Regions from separate parts of the Bacillus pretiosus genome, predicted to be linked through region 1. Evidence: riboswitches for the same ligand, from Rfam matches in the RefSeq annotation. Region 1 holds a riboswitch; each other region holds the start of a gene.
What was found. Region 1 has a riboswitch for S-adenosylmethionine ahead of ACU8YW_RS01120 (peptide ABC transporter substrate-binding protein). Riboswitches for the same ligand answer to the same signal wherever they lie in the genome.
Positions count from the first base shown of each region.

Region 2: it holds a riboswitch for S-adenosylmethionine, as region 1 does, so the genes downstream of both, ACU8YW_RS15760 (M20 family metallopeptidase) here and ACU8YW_RS01120 (peptide ABC transporter substrate-binding protein) in region 1, are expected to answer to the same signal.
Region 3: it holds a riboswitch for S-adenosylmethionine, as region 1 does, so the genes downstream of both, ACU8YW_RS02070 (cyclase family protein) here and ACU8YW_RS01120 (peptide ABC transporter substrate-binding protein) in region 1, are expected to answer to the same signal.
Region 4: it holds a riboswitch for S-adenosylmethionine, as region 1 does, so the genes downstream of both, ACU8YW_RS07205 (YezD family protein) here and ACU8YW_RS01120 (peptide ABC transporter substrate-binding protein) in region 1, are expected to answer to the same signal.

Region 1 is NZ_CM129593.1:192,715-197,685, reverse strand. Features, by position in the region: gene proC (pyrroline-5-carboxylate reductase) at 1-514, shown strand, start outside; gene pgoN (glyoxal/methylglyoxal reductase) at 516-1,349, shown strand; SAM riboswitch class I at 1,503-1,607, shown strand; gene ACU8YW_RS01120 (peptide ABC transporter substrate-binding protein) at 1,740-3,380, shown strand; gene ACU8YW_RS01115 (peptide ABC transporter substrate-binding protein) at 3,789-4,971, shown strand, end outside.
Region 2 is NZ_CM129593.1:3,067,426-3,072,396, reverse strand. Features, by position in the region: gene ACU8YW_RS15765 (DEAD/DEAH box helicase family protein) at 1-1,505, shown strand, start outside; SAM riboswitch class I at 1,581-1,683, shown strand; gene ACU8YW_RS15760 (M20 family metallopeptidase) at 1,772-2,977, shown strand; partial or broken gene ACU8YW_RS15755 (Lrp/AsnC family transcriptional regulator) at 3,113-3,505, opposite strand; partial or broken gene ACU8YW_RS15750 (IS6 family transposase) at 3,597-3,734, shown strand; gene ACU8YW_RS15745 (alpha/beta fold hydrolase) at 4,060-4,971, opposite strand, start outside.
Region 3 is NZ_CM129593.1:385,333-390,303, forward strand. Features, by position in the region: gene ACU8YW_RS02050 (YwrJ family protein) at 1-179, shown strand, start outside; gene ACU8YW_RS02055 (S-adenosylmethionine decarboxylase related protein) at 416-1,681, shown strand; partial or broken gene ACU8YW_RS02060 (ATP-binding protein) at 1,891-2,097, shown strand; gene ACU8YW_RS02065 (hypothetical protein) at 2,276-2,656, shown strand; gene ACU8YW_RS02070 (cyclase family protein) at 2,684-3,316, opposite strand; SAM riboswitch class I at 3,401-3,513, opposite strand; gene ACU8YW_RS02075 (PRK06851 family protein) at 3,663-4,772, shown strand; gene ACU8YW_RS02080 (nucleotidyltransferase domain-containing protein) at 4,894-4,971, shown strand, end outside.
Region 4 is NZ_CM129593.1:1,372,087-1,377,057, forward strand. Features, by position in the region: gene ACU8YW_RS07195 (DUF3888 domain-containing protein) at 33-428, shown strand; lysine riboswitch at 518-699, shown strand; gene lysA (diaminopimelate decarboxylase) at 880-2,196, shown strand; SAM riboswitch class I at 2,313-2,421, shown strand; gene ACU8YW_RS07205 (YezD family protein) at 2,494-2,637, shown strand; gene ACU8YW_RS07210 (phosphoadenylyl-sulfate reductase) at 2,724-3,428, shown strand; gene sat (sulfate adenylyltransferase) at 3,467-4,603, shown strand; gene cysC (adenylyl-sulfate kinase) at 4,616-4,971, shown strand, end outside.

The sequences.
Region 1 (4,971 bases):
GGTAGCTGCTGGCATTGGTCCATCTTATTTAGAAGCTAGACTCCCTAAGGACACGCCTGTTGCTTGGATTATGCCAAATACAGCTGCTGAAATTGGGAAGTCAATCTCCTTATATACAACAGGACAATCAGTAAACGAGATGCATCAAGAAACCTTGCAACTGCTTTTAAGAGGCATTGGTACTTCGCAACTTTGCACTGAGGAAGAAGTTCATCAGCTTACTGCAGTTACTGGAAGTGCACCAGCTTTCCTTTATTACTTTGCTGAAAGCTTGGTTGAAGCAACAAAAAGTTATGGCGTCGATGAAGCAACCGCAAAACACCTTGTCATTCAAATGATTTCTGGATCTGCTTCTATGCTTGAACAAACGCAAGATCCGGCTAACCTCCGCGAACAAGTAACAACGCCAGGTGGTTCCACAGCTGAAGGTCTCAAAGCTTTATATGAATATAATTTTTCAGAGGCGGTTCAAAAAGCAGTAGAAGCAACAAACAAAAAAGCTAGGGGGAAATAATATGAGTTTAACAAGTTTAAAAGACTATACTACATTACATAACGGTGTAAAAATGCCTTGGTTCGGTTTAGGTGTTTTTAAAGTAGAAGATGGTTCAGAAGTAATTGAGTCTGTAAAATCAGCAATTAAAAATGGCTACCGCAGCATCGATACTGCAGCAATCTATCAAAACGAAGAAGGCGTTGGACAAGCGATCCGTGAAGCAGGTGTTTCACGTGAAGAATTATTTATTACATCAAAAGTATGGAATAGCGATCAAGGATATGAAACAACACTTCAAGCATTTGAAACTACATTAGAAAAATTAGGTCTAGAATATTTAGATTTATATTTAGTACATTGGCCTGTAAAAGGGAAATATACTGAATCATGGAAAGCGTTAGAAAAACTTTATAAAGATGGCCGTGTTCGTGCTATCGGTGTGAGTAATTTCCACATTCACCACTTACAAGACGTATTTGAAATCGCTGAAATTAAGCCAATGGTCAATCAAGTGGAATACCACCCACGTTTAGCACAAGAAGAATTACACGCTTTCTGTAAAGAACATAACATCCAGCTTGAAGCTTGGTCACCATTAATGCAGGGACAACTACTGGATAACTCCACATTACAAGACATTGCGACAAAATATAATAAATCAACTGCACAAATTATTTTACGCTGGGATTTACAAAATGAAGTTGTAACAATCCCTAAATCTATTAAAGAACATCGCATTATTGAAAATGCAAATATATTCGATTTTGAATTAAGTGCTGATGACATGAAAGCAATTCAAGCTCTAAATGAAGATCGTCGCGTTGGTCCAGATCCAGATAACTTTGACTTCTAGTAGAAAAACCACTGCCATATGCAGTGGTTTTTCTCGTTAAATAAAACTGAAAATTTAAACTATATCCCGATTGGTTGACACTTCATCATCCAAGGTGTAAGATTTTGAATTATCAAAGAAACACAAAAATTAATAAAATTTATTCGTTTACTCATTGTATCAAGAGAGGTGGAGGGACTGGCCCTTTGAAACCTCGGCAACAGGTTCATTTTGAATACTGTGCCACTTCCTGCAAGCATTGTGCTTGAAAGATAGAATGAGGGCCTTCGTTTATATACGGGTGCATAACTTGTACGTAAAAATCCCTCTTTCTCAATATGAAAAGAGGGATTTTTTATTTTTCATTTCCCTCATCATCATCCAAACTTAATTATTTAGGAGGAAAATCAAATGAAAAAGAAGTTTGTACCCGGTATTGCATCAGTTGTAGGAGTAAGTATTTTATTAACTGGTTGCGGTAGTTATAAAAACGAAGCAAGCGGAGCAAATGCAAAAGACGAGGCGCCTAGTAAACAGGTTTTAAACTTATCTTCACCTACTGAAATACGAACAATGGATACAGCTCGTGCTACAGATACTGATTCTGGTCAAGTAATGAGAAACGTATTTGAAGGTTTGTATAATCTTGGTGAAGGTAACAAACCTGTCCCTGGCGTTGCGAAATCTCATGAAGTAAGTGGCGATAAAACGAAATACACATTCCACCTGCGAGATTCAAAATGGTCAAACGGCACTTCTGTCACAGCAAAAGATTTTGTCTTCGCTTGGCAAAGAGCTGTCGATCCAGCAACAGCCTCTGAATATGCATTTCTATTCTTTGATATTAAAAACGCAACAAAAATTAACAACAAAGAACTTCCAGCCGATCAACTTGGTGTAAAAGCAATTGATGACCATACGTTTGAGGTAGAATTGGAACGTCCTGTTCCGTACTTTATAAGCTTAACAGCGTTCCCAACATTTCTACCAATTAACGAGGAATTCTTTAAAGCACAAGGTGATAAGTATGCCTTAGAAGACAATACAATTTTGTACAACGGAGCTTTTACACTAAGCGATTGGAAGCATGAGCAAAGCTTTAAATTTAAGAAAAACCCTACCTATTGGGATAAAGATACTGTCAAACTGGAAGAAATCAATTTTAGCGTCGTAAAAGAAAAATCTACAGAAGTAAATTTATTCGAGTCAAAACAATTAGATCGTATCAAACTAACATCTGACTTCGTTGATAAATATAAAAAGGATGCTAACTTTAAAGAACGGCCAAACGTAGGGGTACAGTTTCTACGTATGAATCAACAAAACAAAGTACTTCAAAACGTTTCTGCACGCCAAGCAATCGATCAAACAATTGATCGAAAATCCTTTGTACATACGTTATTAAATGACGGCTCTACACCAACCTCTAGTCTCGTGCCGAAAAACTTTGCAAAAGGACCTGACGGAACAGACTTCCGTGCTGCAAACGGCGATTTAACAAAGGTTGATACAAAATCTGCTCAAGAATTATGGAAAAAGGCAAAACAAGAGCTTGGTTCTGAAAAGATAACATTAGAATTATTAACAAGTGATGCTGACCTTGATAAGAAAACTGGTGAGTTCTTAAAAGGACAACTAGAAAAGAATTTAGATGGATTAACAGTAAATGTGAAACCACAACCACGTAAACAACAAGTTTCACTTTTATTAAAAGGTGACTACGAAATTGGAATTGACGGCTGGAGCCCTGACTTTGCTGATCCAATTACATTCCTTGAGCTATTTACAACGAATAACCCTTACAACTTAGATCATTACTCTAATAAGGAGTTCGATGAAACAATAGCAAAAGTGAAAACAACTTTAGCCGGTGATGAAAAAGCTCGCTGGGAAGCATTACTAGCATCCGAGAAAATATTATTTAAAGACTCTGTTATCGCTCCTCTTTACCAAAAAGGCGAATCTTATTTAGAACGTTCTTATGTGAAAGGAATTGTGCAAGTAGACTTTGCAGGTCAATTAAACTTCAAATGGGCCAAAATTGAAAAATAAAGCGAAACTTTAATCAGTGGGGTTTTCTTCATCCCCCACTGATTATTAGCCCACACCAATTGTTTTTTTAGCAAAACATATTAAAAGCAGATTCCCTAATGCGAGGAAATCTGCTTTTTTAATATATTATTCTAAGAAATTAACAATCTATTTTTATTATTGACATATAGTTCTTTCCAGTGTTAATATTCTAAATAATCAAAGAAACAAAATATTTCACCATCAAAATATAACGTCTACTACGTTGAAACATATAACGATAGATTATAGATCAACATGTATATACATATAGAACACCTGATTACCTACATACACATATCTATAATAGGTTTTCTCTTCTTCTATAGCTACACTTCAAAACGTGGACATTACGACGTTACGAACAACACATTTAGGGAGGAACGAACAATGAAGAAAAAAGTTGTACCTGTTGTTGCATCTGTTTTAGGGGCAAGTCTATTACTAACTGCTTGCGGAGGAAATAAAGATCATGCAAGCGGAGCGAAAGCAAATGATAAACAGGCAATTAACTTATCATTCGCTTCAGAAATTCCAACAATGGATGTTGCAAAAGCAACGGATGGGGAATCCATGAGCGTAATGCGCAATGTTTTTGAAGGTTTATATGCAATGGGAGAAGATAACAAACCAATTCCTGGTGTTGCTGAGTCGGTTGACCTTAGTCCCGATAAAACAAAATATACATTCCACCTGCGTGATTCAAAATGGTCAAACGGTACTCCAGTTACAGCAAAGGACTTTGTCTTCGCTTGGCAACGTGCCGTAAATCCTGATACAGCAGCTGAATATGCATTCTTATTCTTCGATATACAGAATGCGAAACAAATAAGCCAGAAACAATTGCCAATTGATCAACTAGGTGTCAAAGCTCTTGATGATAAAACGTTAGAAGTACAACTAGACCGTCCTGTTCCCTACTTCTTAAGCTTAACGACATTCTCAACATTCTTACCAATTAATGAAGATTACTTAAAATCTCAGGGCAATAAATATGGTTTAGAAACAAATCATTTAATTTACAACGGTGCTTTCATATTAGATAACTGGAAACACGAGCAAAGCTTTCAATTGAAGAAGAACCCCAACTATTGGGATGCTAAAACTGTAAAATTAGAAGAAATCAACTTCAATGTCGTTAAAGATAAATCTACAGAAGTTAACTTATACGATTCAGGACAAATTGATCGCGTTGCTTTAACTGCAGAGTTTGTTGATAAATATAAGGGCGATCCAAACTTCAAGGACCGTGCTGAAGTTGGTATTCAATTTTTACGACTCAATCAAAAAAATGAAACATTAAAAAATCAACATGCACGCCTTGCTATTAACGGAGCAACGAATAAAAAAGCATACGTAGAAACAATTTTAAATAACGGTGCTGTTCCAGCTGAAGGAATGGTTCCTGCGAAATTCGCGAAAAGCCCAGAAGGCACTGACTTCCGTAAAGAAAATGGAAACCTAGTCAAAGATGATGTGAAAACAGCAAAAGAAAACTGGAAAAAAGCGAAACAAGAACTTGGTACTGACAAAGTAACAATCGAACTATTAACAAGTGATAATGCTTTAGCTA
Region 2 (4,971 bases), 2.4 Mb from region 1:
GAGAGGAAAGACTCTATTTAGAAGAAACACGACAAGATCTTCGTGAAAAGATTTTATCATATAAAGCGACTTCTGCTGATAAGAAGCGTATACAAGAGATTGAAAGTGATCTTCGAAAGCAAAAAGCGAAAATTAAAGAAGTAGAAAAAGAATATATTGAAAATGCAAAAGTAATCGGCGCAACTTTATCGAAATGTGCCATTGATTCACTTATTTATGAGCGTACATTTGATTTAGTTGTCGTAGATGAAGTGAGTATGGCATATGTTCCGCAAATTGCATTAGCAGCTTCACTTGGAAAACGTATCGTCGTTTGTGGGGACTTTTTACAGTTACCTCCAATTGCGATGGCGAACCATGAACTCGTTCGAAAATGGCTTGGGGAAGATATGTTTTACCATGCTGGGATTGTTGATTCTGTCAATAAATCAGAAGCACATCCGAACCTATTTATGTTGCAGGAACAAAGGCGTATGCATGCGGATATATCGAAGTTTACAAACTCATTTATTTATAAAAATAGAGTATACGACCATCCGTCTGTTTCAGAGCGTAAAGAACTTGCGCGATTGCAACCGTTCGCAAATGAGGCAAGTGTTTTATTTGATACGAGCTTAATGGGAGCCTTTTCGTTAAAGGACGCTGCTTCTGGTTCTCGATTTAACATTATGTCTGGTTTAGTAGCGATGCAAATGATGTTAATCGGACTGTTAGATGGTGTTCAATCGATCGGTGTTGTTACACCTTACAGGGCACAATCCCGCTTTTTATCAACGTGTATTAGAGAAATGTTGCAGAGAACGAAATATCAAAACATACCAGTTTTAGCGGCGACGGTTCATAAGTTTCAAGGTTCTGAAAGAGATATGATGATATTTGATACGGTTGATAGTTATCCGCAAGAACGACCTGGCGTGTTATTCTTTGACCATAAAAATCATCGCCTCGTCAACGTTGCAGTGACAAGGGCAAGAGGGAAGTTCATTCAATTATCAGATTGTCATTATATGCGTAAAAACCTTTCGAGAAAACAAGCGTTATCACAATTAACAGCTCATATAGAACGTCACGGAGATGTGTATGATCGTACGACATCAAGACAATTGTGGGAGCGGAAAATTTCGAAACGTTTACGCTGGTTTATGGAAATGAATCTTGAAGAGCCGAAAGGGTTATTGAAAGATATTTTAGCCGCAAAACGAAAAATTATTATTTCACTTCCAAGTACAAAGCAAGTGGATAAGCGAGTCTGGCAAGCGTTAATGCGTACAAATGCGCAAATAACAGTGTATAGTGATGGACCAGTTCCGTTAAAAAATGTAAAGTTACAAAGACAAAATAAAGCATTCCCGTTTATCGTAATCGATGATGAAATCTTTTGGGCAGGAGCACCGCTCACATCTCAAATGATGTTTGAAGGTAGTATGGAATTTCCGTACGTATGTGCAAGATTACAAGCACCGGAAACAATTGGTGTGTTAAAAGGATTTTTAGATATTCGGTAAATTCGGATAGGAATTCCTTGACTTTTAATTGGAATGAACATAGAATGAATATAATTTAATATAATCTTATGAAAATTCTTATCACGAGAGGTTGAGGGACTGGCCCTATGACACCTCGGCAGCGGATTCTTTTATGAATACTGTGCCAATTCCAGCAAGGTAACTTGAAAGATAAGAAAGAAGCTCATTTTGACTGTAAATGCAGAAGCCTCTTTCTATCTTTTAGAAAGAGGCTTTTTTATGTGAAAATATAAGGGGGAAGAGAAATGGGAGCGACTGGAGTAACGTCACAAAGAAAAACAATTGAAGAGAGTATAGAAAGAAATAAGGAAAAGTACATAGAAACAAGTCACGATATTCATGCGAATCCGGAGATTGGTAACCAAGAGTTTTACGCATCAAGAACGTTAAGTTTATTACTAGGTAGTGCAGGGTTTCAGCTGCAGCACAATATAGCTGGACATGAAACAGGATTTATCGCGCGAAAAAGTTCAGGAAAACAAGGGCCAGTTATCGCATTTTTAGCTGAGTATGACGCTTTACCAGGACTTGGTCATGCGTGTGGTCACAATTTAATTGGCACAATTAGCGTTGCGGCCGCGATCGCATTATCAGAAACGCTTGAAGAAATTGGCGGAGAAGTTGTCGTGTTTGGTACTCCAGCCGAAGAAGGAGGACCAAATGGTAGTGCGAAAGCGAGTTATGTAAAAGCGGGGTTATTTAAAGATATTGATGCGGCACTTATGATTCATCCGAGCGGAAAAACAGCGCCAACGAGCCCTTCACTAGCAGTCGATCCACTTGATTTTCATTTTTACGGAAAAACAGCTCACGCCGCAGCTTCACCTGAAGAAGGGATTAACGCATTAGATGCGATAATTCAACTTTATAACGGTATTAACGCACTTCGCCAACAACTTCCATCAGATGTGAAAATTCATGGCGTTATTACCGAGGGGGGAAAAGCACCTAATATTATTCCTGACTACGCATCAGCAAGGTTCTTCATCCGTGCAGCAACGCGAAAAAGATGTGCAGAAGTAACAGAAAAAGTAAAAAATATCGCACAAGGAGCAGCGTTAGCAACAGGCGCAAAAGTGAAAATCCATCAATTCCAAAACGAAATCGATGAACTACTCGTAACAAAAACATATAATGACGTCGTAGCCGAAGAACTAGAATTACAAGGTGAAGACGTAAATCGGAAAGAAAGATTTGGCATCGGCTCAACAGACGCAGGAAACGTAAGTCAAGTCGTACCAACAATTCATCCGTACATTAAAATCGGTCCAGATGACTTAATTGCGCATACGAATGAATTTAGAGAAGCAGCACGTTCAGAACTTGGAGATAAAGCGTTAATTACATCCGCAAAAGCACTAGCAAATACAGCGTATCGATTAATTACGGAAGAAGGGCTGTTAGAGAAGGTGAAGGAGGAGTTTAGAGAGGCGCAGAGAAATCAGGGGTAGGTGAGAAGGAGACGTATCTCTGGATTTTCTAGTAGGAAATTGAATGAAAAAAGAACCAGCCTATGGCTGGTTCTTTTTATATTATATAAGAATTTTCCCACATACACTCGGTATCTTTATCTTAGTACCCTCTTATCAGAACGACAATTTCTCCTCAAACTCACTCTTTAAAACAATTAAAGGAGACGATAATCCAAATTGCATTAAGGAGTCTAAAAATGTAGCGAGAGAATCCATCGAATCGCTCATGACCTTCATCATATAATTAAACTCCCCGCTAATTCGATATAAATCAGTTACTTCGGGAGCGGCATTACAAAATTGGATGAAATCAGAGTATTGACTCGTTTTAAACATGATGAATGCTTGAATGTTTTTATTAATTTTAGAAGGCTCAAATTTTGTTCGGCAAGCCGCTATAACTCCTTGATCTTCAAGTTTATTAATACGCTCTTTTACAGCAGGTTGCGTCATGGATATGATCCGTCCTATTTATGAAACGGAAATTCTCGCATTTTCATATAACAAGTTTTTCTACATGAAGCTACACTCTAGAAAACAGGATTTAGGGGAATCGGACATGAGATATTTTAAAGGAAAACAATTCAAGTAAGATGTTATTTTAGTAGTTGTCGGCTACTACTGCCGTTTTTCTTTCGGTTATCGTGATGTATCTGAAATCCTGAAAGAACGTGGTATTTCAGTGAAAACAACAACCATCATGCGATGGAGTCATAAATATGGCAATCCCATCTATTGAATTTGGAAAGTAAAAAGTAAATCTGCACGCTTATGAAACCTTTCATACCCTATATAAACAAAGGCGAAGTCTTCAAAGAGACTCCGCCTTTTCAACGTACAATGAACTTCAACAATTACTAGCTACTTCCTAAACATTGTTCTGCATTTACCAACCTGTTTATGCTTTTTTCAAACTTTGCAACAGAACCAGTTTAACCATCATCATGCACATGGAACTTTAGGTTATTTAAGTTCAGTTGAGTTCAGAAAACGAGCCCTTAAAAAAGCAGTCTGAATTTGTGTTGACAATCACACCTCCATCAATACTATCAAAAGAACCTTTATACTGTTACAGCTTGAGAAATCCATTGAGCAGTTAGTTCAGGAGATTCAACAGGAAACTGATGACCGTACTGAATACGTGTAATATCCAAGTGTTCAAACTGCTTTGGGACATGATGATCCTTGTCCAAAGCTCCCCATAGTATCTTAATTTTCCTCTTATCCCATGTCTCGGGATTTAACTGGATGGATTTTGATATAGTTAAGCAAGACATGACCGTAGCGTTAGTTTTGCGTATACGGGGGGATTTTAAATCACGGACCACAGAATGAGCGTAATTACTCAATAATTGACTCGATGTTCTGAAGCTATTGGTTTGAATTAGCTCTTTTTCCAAACGGGCGGGCTCCATATATTTTAGAACGAAACTTGTAATACGTCGAAATCTATATTTAGGTTGGATAGGATGCAGTACTGGCTGCAATAAAATGAGTTGTTTGATCAGTGAGGGCAGCCGTTCCATCACTTGAGCCGCAATCAATCCGCCAAATGAATGCCCCACTAATATAACGGGTCTGTTCAACTCAGTGATCATAGTGGAAATGCTCTCTACATAGCCTTCTATCACAGAAGGATTATGGTGATAAGGGGTACGCCCAAATCCAGGTAAATCTACGAACCAAGTATTTAAACCGCTTAAAAATTGTGAGAGGGGCAAAAGGGCATCGGCATTGCTGAACGTCCCATGAAGAAAAATAATAGGTGTTTCATTCCTATCTTTCTCTAGCGAAACTAAGTTAGCCCTTCTTCGTTGACTAAAATCTTTCTGCTCATTTTGATTCAGGCCTAAATGATTTAACCGATAATCCAAATCACTAATGATAAAAGGGAGCGTGGACGGAACTACGAATGAATTTCTGCCGTTCCTTTGTTCTATTTCTAATTTACTGTAAACAGGGAATTCCGACTT
Region 3 (4,971 bases), 190 kb from region 1:
CATTCGAAGAACAGCTTATTAAAATGTCCGGCAAAATCATGGTGTTCGATTTAGGTGAGGAATCTAATAAAATCGGAAAGATGGCAAAGATTGATGAAGGGCATATTGAAATATTAAAAGCACGTGATGCAAAAATGTATGTGAATATTCAACATGTGAAATCTGTCCATTGTCCGTAATCTAGTTGAAAGGGCTGGCTTTTTCTTTTATATGCAGAAGAAAAGGTCGAGCCTATTTGTTTAGCTCGATTTGAATATGAGAGGGAAAATGAATTGAATATAAATGTGTTAGTGTGACCTTTGAAGAGGAAATCTTGTGCAAAATTATAAAAAATATGTACGAGCCATTTTTTATATATTCAATTTATTTTTTTGTGGGAGAACTGCTCAACTAATATATTAAAGGGGTTTTGTTTGTGGAGCAGTTTCCAAATTCGTTATCGATTACATTACTTGGTAGTGCTGGTGGAGCAGCAAAAGCAGTTTTAGCAATTTTAAATCAAGCGATAGCAAATGAAAAAGACCCGATTTATGAAGCGATAAAGAATGTTACATTTCATTTGGTTGACATAAAACAAAAAGATAGGGCTTATTATGGTGAGTTGTTTCCAAATTTGAAAGATCAATTGTTTTTATATGAAATTGACCTTCAAGATGTAGTGAAATTCAAACAACATTTGAAAGAAAAAAGCACGGGTGTTGTTATTGATGTTTCGGGGGCAGATACAATCAGAGTATTAAGTTGTTGTAATGAACTTGGAATTTGTTATATTAATTCAGCTTTGGAAAATGAGGAAGTAGATCAGGACGATAGTTTAATCGGTTTTCAGCTTACGGAAAGATATACGAGGTTTGAGAAGGAGAAAGAGAAATTTACAAATACAAAAGCAATTATAGGCTCAGGTATGAATCCAGGTGTTGTTCAATGGATGGTTGTTGAACTTATGAAGGAACGTCCAAAGGAAAAGCCAAGAGCATGTTATATAGTAGAACATGATACGTCATTTTTAAATGATACAGCACTTATAAAGCCTCATACACTTTATGCTTCATGGGCAGTAGAGCGATTTCTAGATGAAGCGATATGGAGTTATCCGATGTATATGAGTCATCATCGTCCTCTTTATTTTTATGAAGATGTATATGCTTCAGAGTATAAAGTAAAGTTAGGAGAGAAAGAGTTTTATGGCTGTTTAATGCCACATGAGGAAGTTTTAATTTTAGGAAAAAACTTCAATATGGAAGTGGGTTTTCTTTACCGAATTAATGAGTATACGACTAATGTAATTAGACAGAACTTAGATCAAGTAGAAGATTTATGGAGTTGGAATCGTAAAGTATTTAATCCAGCCGAAGAAGAGATTGCCGGCGAGGATCTAGTAGGTGTATTACTCGTTTATGAAAATAGTGAGACATATATGTATAACGTGATGAATAGCAGTCAAGTTTTTCATAAATATAAAACGAATGCGACTTACTTCCAAGTAGGATGCGGAATTTATGCTGGCTTGTGTAGTTTACTGTTCGATAACTTTAAACAAGGTGCCTATTATGTAGAGGAATTATTATTAAATACAGAGAGTAAGTACGGAGAATATTTGAATTTATATATGAAGGATTTTGTAGTGGGCGGAAATGACTTTACGGATGGATTGCTACATGATCGGGTAAGATGGATATAAGTTGTGACGAAAAGGAAGGGGAAATCTCCTTCCTTTTCGTATGATAAGGTTACATCTTACCCTGAAAGCAATTTCATACTTATAATTTAAGGAGATAATATGTAGAGCTTTTGTATTGAGTATGAGGAGTATTTATATGAACAAATTTAAAAGCTTGATATATGAGGAAAGAGAAGCTTTAAAAGTATTTAAAAAAATTAACGGATTTGTTAGAGAAAATCGGTAAAGATTTTTACAAAACAAAGGAGAATGGTACGGGACTGGGGTTAATGATTACATATAAAATCATTGAGGAACATCAAGGAAGTATCGCGATTCAAAGTAGCATGGGAATAGGAACGAAAGAGGAAATTTTTTACCGACAGCATAATGTGCTAGAGAAAAATATTTTTCAGAAAAGTGTTCTTGTTGTGTAAATATAAACATTTTATAAAATGTTTCAAGAAGGGTTTTTTTTATAAAATACTTCGTTTATAATGGAGGAAAATATCGACATGAGATTTATTATTCATGTAACGGTTCGGTAGTGTTAGAGAAAGAAGGGGTGCACGCGCATCCTTTTTTCTATGCAGATATTATGAAAGAGGTGGTATGATGGAATTAACATTAAATTCGACTGTATGTTTACACACGATTCAATTTCGAAAAGAGCAAAAGAATTATATTGTAAAAGATACAATTACAGGAGAAAAATATGAAATGCCGCCACTTTGGATTGATGCATTGGCAATGATGCGTGACGGTTTTTTATTGGGGGAAATTGAGGAGAAATTAAAAGAAGAGTATCCAGACGAAGAAATAAATATGTTAGCATTTACGAGGCAACTGTTAGAGCTAGAGCTTGTCGGAATGGTAGATGGCGAAGAAATAGCTTGTACAAAGAAGAAAGAGAAAGATTATTTAGCTTGGTTACGTCCTCGTGTTGAGCAATTCTTTCTTAGTTTAAATAAAAAAAATAGAAGCAAAGGTCAATGATGATCTTTGCTTTTTTGTATAGTTTGTTTAAAAAATTACAGCGAATGCCCTTGCGAAAGCACCGTCGCTATCTTTAATTTTTAAAGGTGCCGCTGAGAAAAAGAAACGTTTCGTGTTAATTGCATCTAAGTTTGTTAAGTTTTCGATTAAATAAATATTATTCCCAAGTAGTATGTGATGAATTGGCGATGTTTCTGTCGTTACCTCATCAGGAGAGATGAAATCTAAACCGACAGATTTTACTTTTAATTGAACTAGTTCTTCAGCTAATTCTTCAGAAAGATAAAAAGCTTCTTTCTCATATGCTTCTGTATTCCATTTCGTAGATAGATTGGAATGGAAAATGACAATATCACCTTCTTTTATGTCAGCGTTGTGTAATACTTCTTTAGGTAGTTTTCGTTCTTGTACATGAGTTACATCAATAAGAACAGCTTCGCCTACAAATTGATCTAGGGGTAATTGATCAATAGTCGTTGCGCCTGAAATGAAATGAGCAGGAGCATCACAATGCGTGCCAACATGAACGACAGAATGAAAATCTGTAACTTGATAGCCTGTCTCTTCAACGCTTGTAATGGCTCCTAAATTGATTTTTGGTGTTCCAGGGAATTGGGACATATTGTTTTCAAATGTTTGTGATAGGTCAATTACTTTCATTTTAAATACCTCCAATATATGTTTTGAAATAAAAAAACTCACCTTTCATAATCAAGAAAGATGAGTTTTGTACACAATAGTTACGTTTTATCTTTCAAAATGCAATGCATTTTGCAGGAATTAGCACCTATTCAGTTTGTATAAACTGAGGTTGCTGGGCGTCAAAGGGCCGGTCCCTCTGCCTCTCTTGATAAAGACATATTAAGTTTTCGTTTCTGAATATTCACTACTTTTAAATTGTAATTCATTTCCTTTTTTCGTGCAATATAAAATAGGTATTCACCCAAATAAAGTTGCTCGCATATTGTAGCTTATGTAAATAGAATGCTGCGAAGGAGTGAGTGCAGTGACAGGGAATGTATTGAATTATTACGCTGGTGGAAATACAGCTAGAGGATTTCATAATTTATACGATGAGAATTTAAAAGGGCTAAACAGGTTATTTATTTTAAAGGGTGGTCCTGGAACCGGGAAATCTTCTTTAATCAAAGCAATAGGTCGCGAGTGGGTTGAAAAAGGATATGATATTGAATTTTTACACTGCTCTTCTGATAATAAATCGGTTGATGGTGTAATTATCCCGAAGTTAAAAGTAGGAATTGTTGATGGAACATCACCGCATGTTATTGAGCCGAAAATGCCAGGAGTTGTCGAAGAGTATATTAATTTAGGGGTTGCTTGGGACTCAGATAAATTAAGAAAGCAGAAGGTGGAAATTGAACGATTTGTTTCAGAAGCAAGCAAGGCTTTTCAAACTGCTTACGCTTGTTTTAACGAGGCACTAGTTATACATGACGAGTGGGAGAAAATATATATTAATAATATTGATTTTAATAAAGCAAATGAACTAACCGATCAGCTGATTCAGAAGTTATTTACAGATAAAGGCGGGAAACAATCGCTTGTGAAACATCGGTTTTTAGGGGCAGCTACACCGAAAGGAGCAGTTGATTTTGTTCCTAATTTAACAGAGGGATTACCACATCGTTATTTTATAAAAGGACGCCCAGGATCTGGGAAATCAACAATGCTTAAAAAATTAGCTAAGGCAGCAGAAGAAAAAGGATTTGAAGTTGAAGTATATCATTGTGGATTTGATCCAAATAGTCTTGATATGGTTATCGTAAGAGAATTAGGGTTTGCAATTTTTGATAGCACCGCACCACATGAATATTTTCCGAGCCGCGAAGGTGATGAAATTATAGATATGTATGCCTTGATTGTAACACCAGGGACAGATGAGAAGTATGCGACAGAAATTCGTGACGTGTCGATTCAATATAAAGCAAAAATGAATGAGGCGATGTCTTTCTTAGCGAAAGCGAAATCAGTTCGTGATAAATTAGAACGAATATATATTGCTGCTATGGATTTTTCAAAAGTAGATGCATATAAAGAGGAGATTCAAAAAGAGTTTGAACGAATTGCGGTTAGTGTAAAAGAAAAGAACAAGTAAAAAATAAAGGATTTTGGTAGGCTGTCGGGAATTTTCTGACAGCTATTTTAGTATGTAGTAAAATTAGGAGTATATTTGTCGAATTTCCAAGGAAATAATCAAAAAATGGAGAGGGTATGAAATGAGAGAGAAAATTAGAGTGGAGTTAGCAAGAATTGAACAAGAGAATGATGTGAAAATTTTATTTGCAGTGGAATCA
Region 4 (4,971 bases), 1.2 Mb from region 1:
AGAAAGAATCGTGTAATAATACGGAGGTTATAATGCGAAAATTATTATATTTTATAGTATGCAGTAGTGTTATACTTTTTGCTTCACCGAGTGTGTCGGTAGCCCAATATGATGCACCTCTTATGGAAGATGCCCTTTATTCTGTTTTATTTCCGAAAATAAATAAAGCAATTGAAAAACAATATGGGAGCTTGAAGCCTTATCAATGTCCTAAAATTATTAGTTTAAAAAAAGTGTATAGCGGTACATATTTATTTCAAGCAAGTATTGAAGTAACGAAGTATGAACGAGTTGCTGGGAAAATTGCTCCACCATTTGAGAAGGTAACGATTACATTTAATAATGAAGAAGGCGAATGGGAAGTGTCAAAGATTTCAGTAAAGCGCTTACCAAATGATACGAAATTAAACTGTAAAAAAACAATATAAAAAATTGTTTGACAAATAAAATGGTCCTTTGGTATTGTTAATAGCAACAATTAGATGTTTGAAAATTAAATAGACTTACCTCATCTACTCTCAAAGGTAGAGGCCGCGATAGGAAAGAGTAAGCTATGGGAGATTTAATGGAATCTGTGATCATAGGTTGAAAGGGACTATTGCCGAAATATAAGAATAACCATCTTATTCATATATTGGGACTGCATTGAATAAATGTAGTACTGTCATAATATTTATTTTATGGAGAGCTATTTGGAGATGTTGATGCGGTTTCTTATTTTGAGGAGATAACAACTCGTTTATTTTTTCAATATATATTTTTCCTAATAAGAAACGCGTGTGAACATTGTTCCGCGCGTTTTTTGTCTATCTAAAAGCGTGCTGCAATGAATAGAAGATTGGGGTTATGAGTTTTAGAGGAAATAAGGGAGGAATTCAAATGTATTTACACGGCACGAGCCGAATCAATGGGCAAGGACACTTAGAAATTGGAGGATGTGATACGACGCAGCTAGCAAAACAATACGGAACACCACTTTATGTATACGATGAAGAGTCAATTCGAGGAAAGTGCCGCGCGTTTCATCGTGCGTTTAAAGAAAGTGGTTTCTCTTATCAAGTAGCATATGCAAGCAAGGCGTTCTTGTGCATGGAGATGTGCCGAGTGGCTCGTGAAGAGAATATGTCATTAGATGTTGTTTCTGGAGGAGAATTATATACTGCGCTGCAAGCAGGATTTCCAGCATCACGCATTCATTTTCACGGCAATAATAAAACAGAAGAAGAAATTGTGATGGCTCTTCAGGCGAATATTGGTTGTTTTGTCGTAGATAATTTCTTGGAATTAGAAATTTTGCATGATTTAGCAGTGCAACATGGGAAATTTGTGAACATATTAATTCGTGTAACGCCCGGAGTAGAGGCGCACACACATGAATATATTACAACAGGCCAAGATGATTCGAAATTTGGATTTGGCGTGTCAAATGGTCAAGCGATGCAAGTAATTGAGATTGCTTTACAAAAATCAAATTATAATGTGTTAGGAATTCATTCACATATCGGATCACAAATATTTGAAACGGCCGGCTTTGTGCGAGCGATTGAAGTTCTTCGTCAATTTTTAGAACAAGTGAGAGAGCGAACAAACTATGTAGTAAAAGTGCTAAATGTAGGCGGAGGATTCGGAATACGCTACACAGAGTCAGATACACCATTAACTCTTGAGACATATGTGCGAGCTGTAACAAGTGCTGTGAGGGAACAATTTACAGTATGTAATTATCCCCTGCCAGAAATATGGGTTGAACCAGGCCGTAGTATTGTAGGGGATGCTGGAACGACAATTTATACAGTCGGATCTGTGAAAGATATTCCTGGTATTCGGAAATATGTATCAGTGGATGGTGGGATGACTGATAATTTAAGACCTGCTTTATATAACGCTCGTTATGAAGCGATGTTAGCGAATCGAGGGAATGATGAGAATGAGGAACTTGTCTCGATTGCTGGGAAGTGCTGTGAGAGTGGAGATATGTTAATTTGGGATATCACTCTACCGAAAGTTGCTTCAGCCGATTTATTAGCAATTTCTTGTACAGGGGCATATGGATACTCGATGGCGAATAATTATAATCGGATTCGTAGACCAGCTGTCGTCTTCGCGAAAGGCGGCACATCACAAATTGTTGTAGAGCGTGAAACATATGAAAATATTATTGGGAACGATCGCATACGTATTAAAGAACTTGTGTGAATGGGAAAAAGGAGTTGTTCGGATGGGCAATTCCTTTTTTATAAAACAAAATAATTAAAATATATCGGAAAACTAGGATTGAAAAAAATCAGAATTGTGATAAAATACAAATACAAAGCTTATCAAGAGAAGCGGAGGGAACTGGCCCGAAGAAGCTCGGCAACCTGCTTATAGAAAGCAAGGTGCTAAATCCAGCAAAATGGAATCCATTTTGAAAGATAAGGTAAAATATATTACCGAACAGTCTTTTCGAAATGGGAAAGATTTTTTTTATGAATAAAAAGGGGGGCTGTTCGCGTGAGCGTACGGGAACATTTTGAGGAAGTATCTGAGAAAATTCAAGCGATGCTTGCTGATATGAAATATGGTTCAATTACAATTGTTGTGCAAGATGGGAAAGTCATTCAATTAGAGAAAAATGAAAAGGTACGTTTAAAGTAAAAAGCGCTGACTAGAAAAACTAGAGGCGGTTTTAACCTATTATATTAGGTTAAAACCGTCTTTTTGCTTTTACAGGGGGAAAGAACATGTTGACGTATGAAACGTGGGAAGAAAATAATGTTTCATTTTCAGAAGAAGATGAAACGAAAGGCGCGCTATCTGTATTAAGTTGGGCTTATAAAGAATATAAAAGTGAAATTGTATACGCATGTAGCTTCGGAGTGGAAGGGATGGTATTGCTGCATCTTATAAACCAAGTAAATCCATCTGCTAAAGTTGTATTTTTAGATACGAATGTTCATTTTCAAGAAACGTATGAATTAATTCAAAAAGTGCGGAAACGATTTCCTTCATTAAATATTATAGAAAAACAGCCGGAACTTACGCTTGATGAACAAGCGAAGTTGCATGGTGAGAAATTATGGGAAAGTAATCCGAATCTTTGTTGTAAAATTAGAAAAATTTTACCGTTAGAAAAATCATTAGCAGCGGAAAAAGCTTGGATATCGGGCTTAAGGAGGGAACAATCAGAAACACGTAAGCATACAAAGTTTATAAATCAAGATCATCGCTTTCAATCTATTAAAGTTTGTCCACTCATTCATTGGACGTGGAAAGAAGTGTGGCGATATGTATACAAACATAGCTTACCGTATAACCCGCTGCATGATGTTGGATATCCAAGTATTGGGTGTGAGAAGTGTACGTTACCTGTAGGTGAGGGTGGCGATTCGAGAGATGGTAGGTGGTCTGGGAAAGTGAAAACAGAATGTGGTCTTCATTACCAATAAGATGAATTTGAAAATAAAGCTAAGAGAGGAAATAGAAAATGAGTACAAGAAACGAATTAATAAATCGTATAGACGAGACTTACGACGTATCACAAATCGAAAAAGAAATTGAACTAGACAACATTGCGTTAAGTGATTTAGAGCTATTAGCGACAGGGGGATATAGCCCACTTACTGGTTTTTTAGGAAAGAAAGATTATGATTCGGTCGTAGAAACGCTTCGCTTAGCAAACGGGAGCATATGGAGTATACCGATTACATTACCAGTAACAGAAGAAGTAGCAGAGAGTCTAAAAGCTGGAGAGGAAGTAAAACTTGTTAATGCTGAAAATGTATATGGTGTCATTCAAATAGAAGATATTTTTGTGCCTGACAAGGAAAAAGAAGCGTTACTTGTGTATAAAACGACGGATGAGGCTCATCCAGGAGTGAAAAAATTATATGAACGACCGAACGTTTATGTCGGGGGAGCTATTATTCTTACAAAACGCTTTGAAAATAATCCGTTTCCTTCTTATCATTTAGATCCAATTGAAACGAGAGAAGAATTTAAAAAACGTGGTTGGAAAACAGTGGTTGGATTTCAAACGAGAAATCCGGTACATCGTGCCCATGAATACATTCAAAAATCTGCCCTTGAAATTGTAGATGGTCTCTTTTTAAATCCACTCGTTGGGGAAACGAAATCGGACGATATTCCTGCTGATGTAAGGATGGAAAGCTATGAAGTATTACTTCAAAACTATTATCCGAAAGATCGTGTCTTTTTAGGTGTATTTCCTGCAGCAATGCGTTACGCAGGACCGAGGGAAGCGATATTCCATGCAATAGTCAGAAAGAATTTTGGATGCACCCACTTTATCGTAGGGCGTGATCATGCAGGAGTAGGAGATTATTACGGGACTTATGAAGCACAAGAAATTTTTACAAACTTTACAGTGGAAGAGTTAGGGATTACACCATTATTTTTTGAACATAGTTTTTACTGCACGAAGTGTGAAGCGATGGCTTCGACGAAAACATGCCCACACGGAAAAGAGGATCATGTCATTTTATCAGGTACGAAAGTAAGAGAACTATTAAGAAACGGTGAGGTTCCGCCGAGTACATTTAGTCGTAAAGAAGTAGTGGAAGTGCTAATTAAAGGTTTGAAAAAAGAAGTAGTAACAGAATAGGGAGAGAATGACATGGATACGAATATTACTTGGCATACAGCATCTGTTTCAAAAGATGAGAGAAGAGTAAGAAATGGGCATCATAGTTTTGTAGTTTGGTTTACTGGTCTATCAGCTTCAGGTAAATCTACGGTGGCGAACGCGGTTGCTCGTAAACTATTTGAAAAGAATATTGGAAACTATGTACTAGATGGAGATAATGTACGCCACGGTTTAAATAAAGACTTAGGTTTTTCTGAAAGTGATCGTATGGAAAATATAAGACGGATTGGTGAAGTGGCGAAGCTATTTGTAGATCAAGGTACTGTTGTTCTTACAGCGTTTATTTCACCGTTTCGAGTAGACCGAAAACAAGTTAGAGATCTATT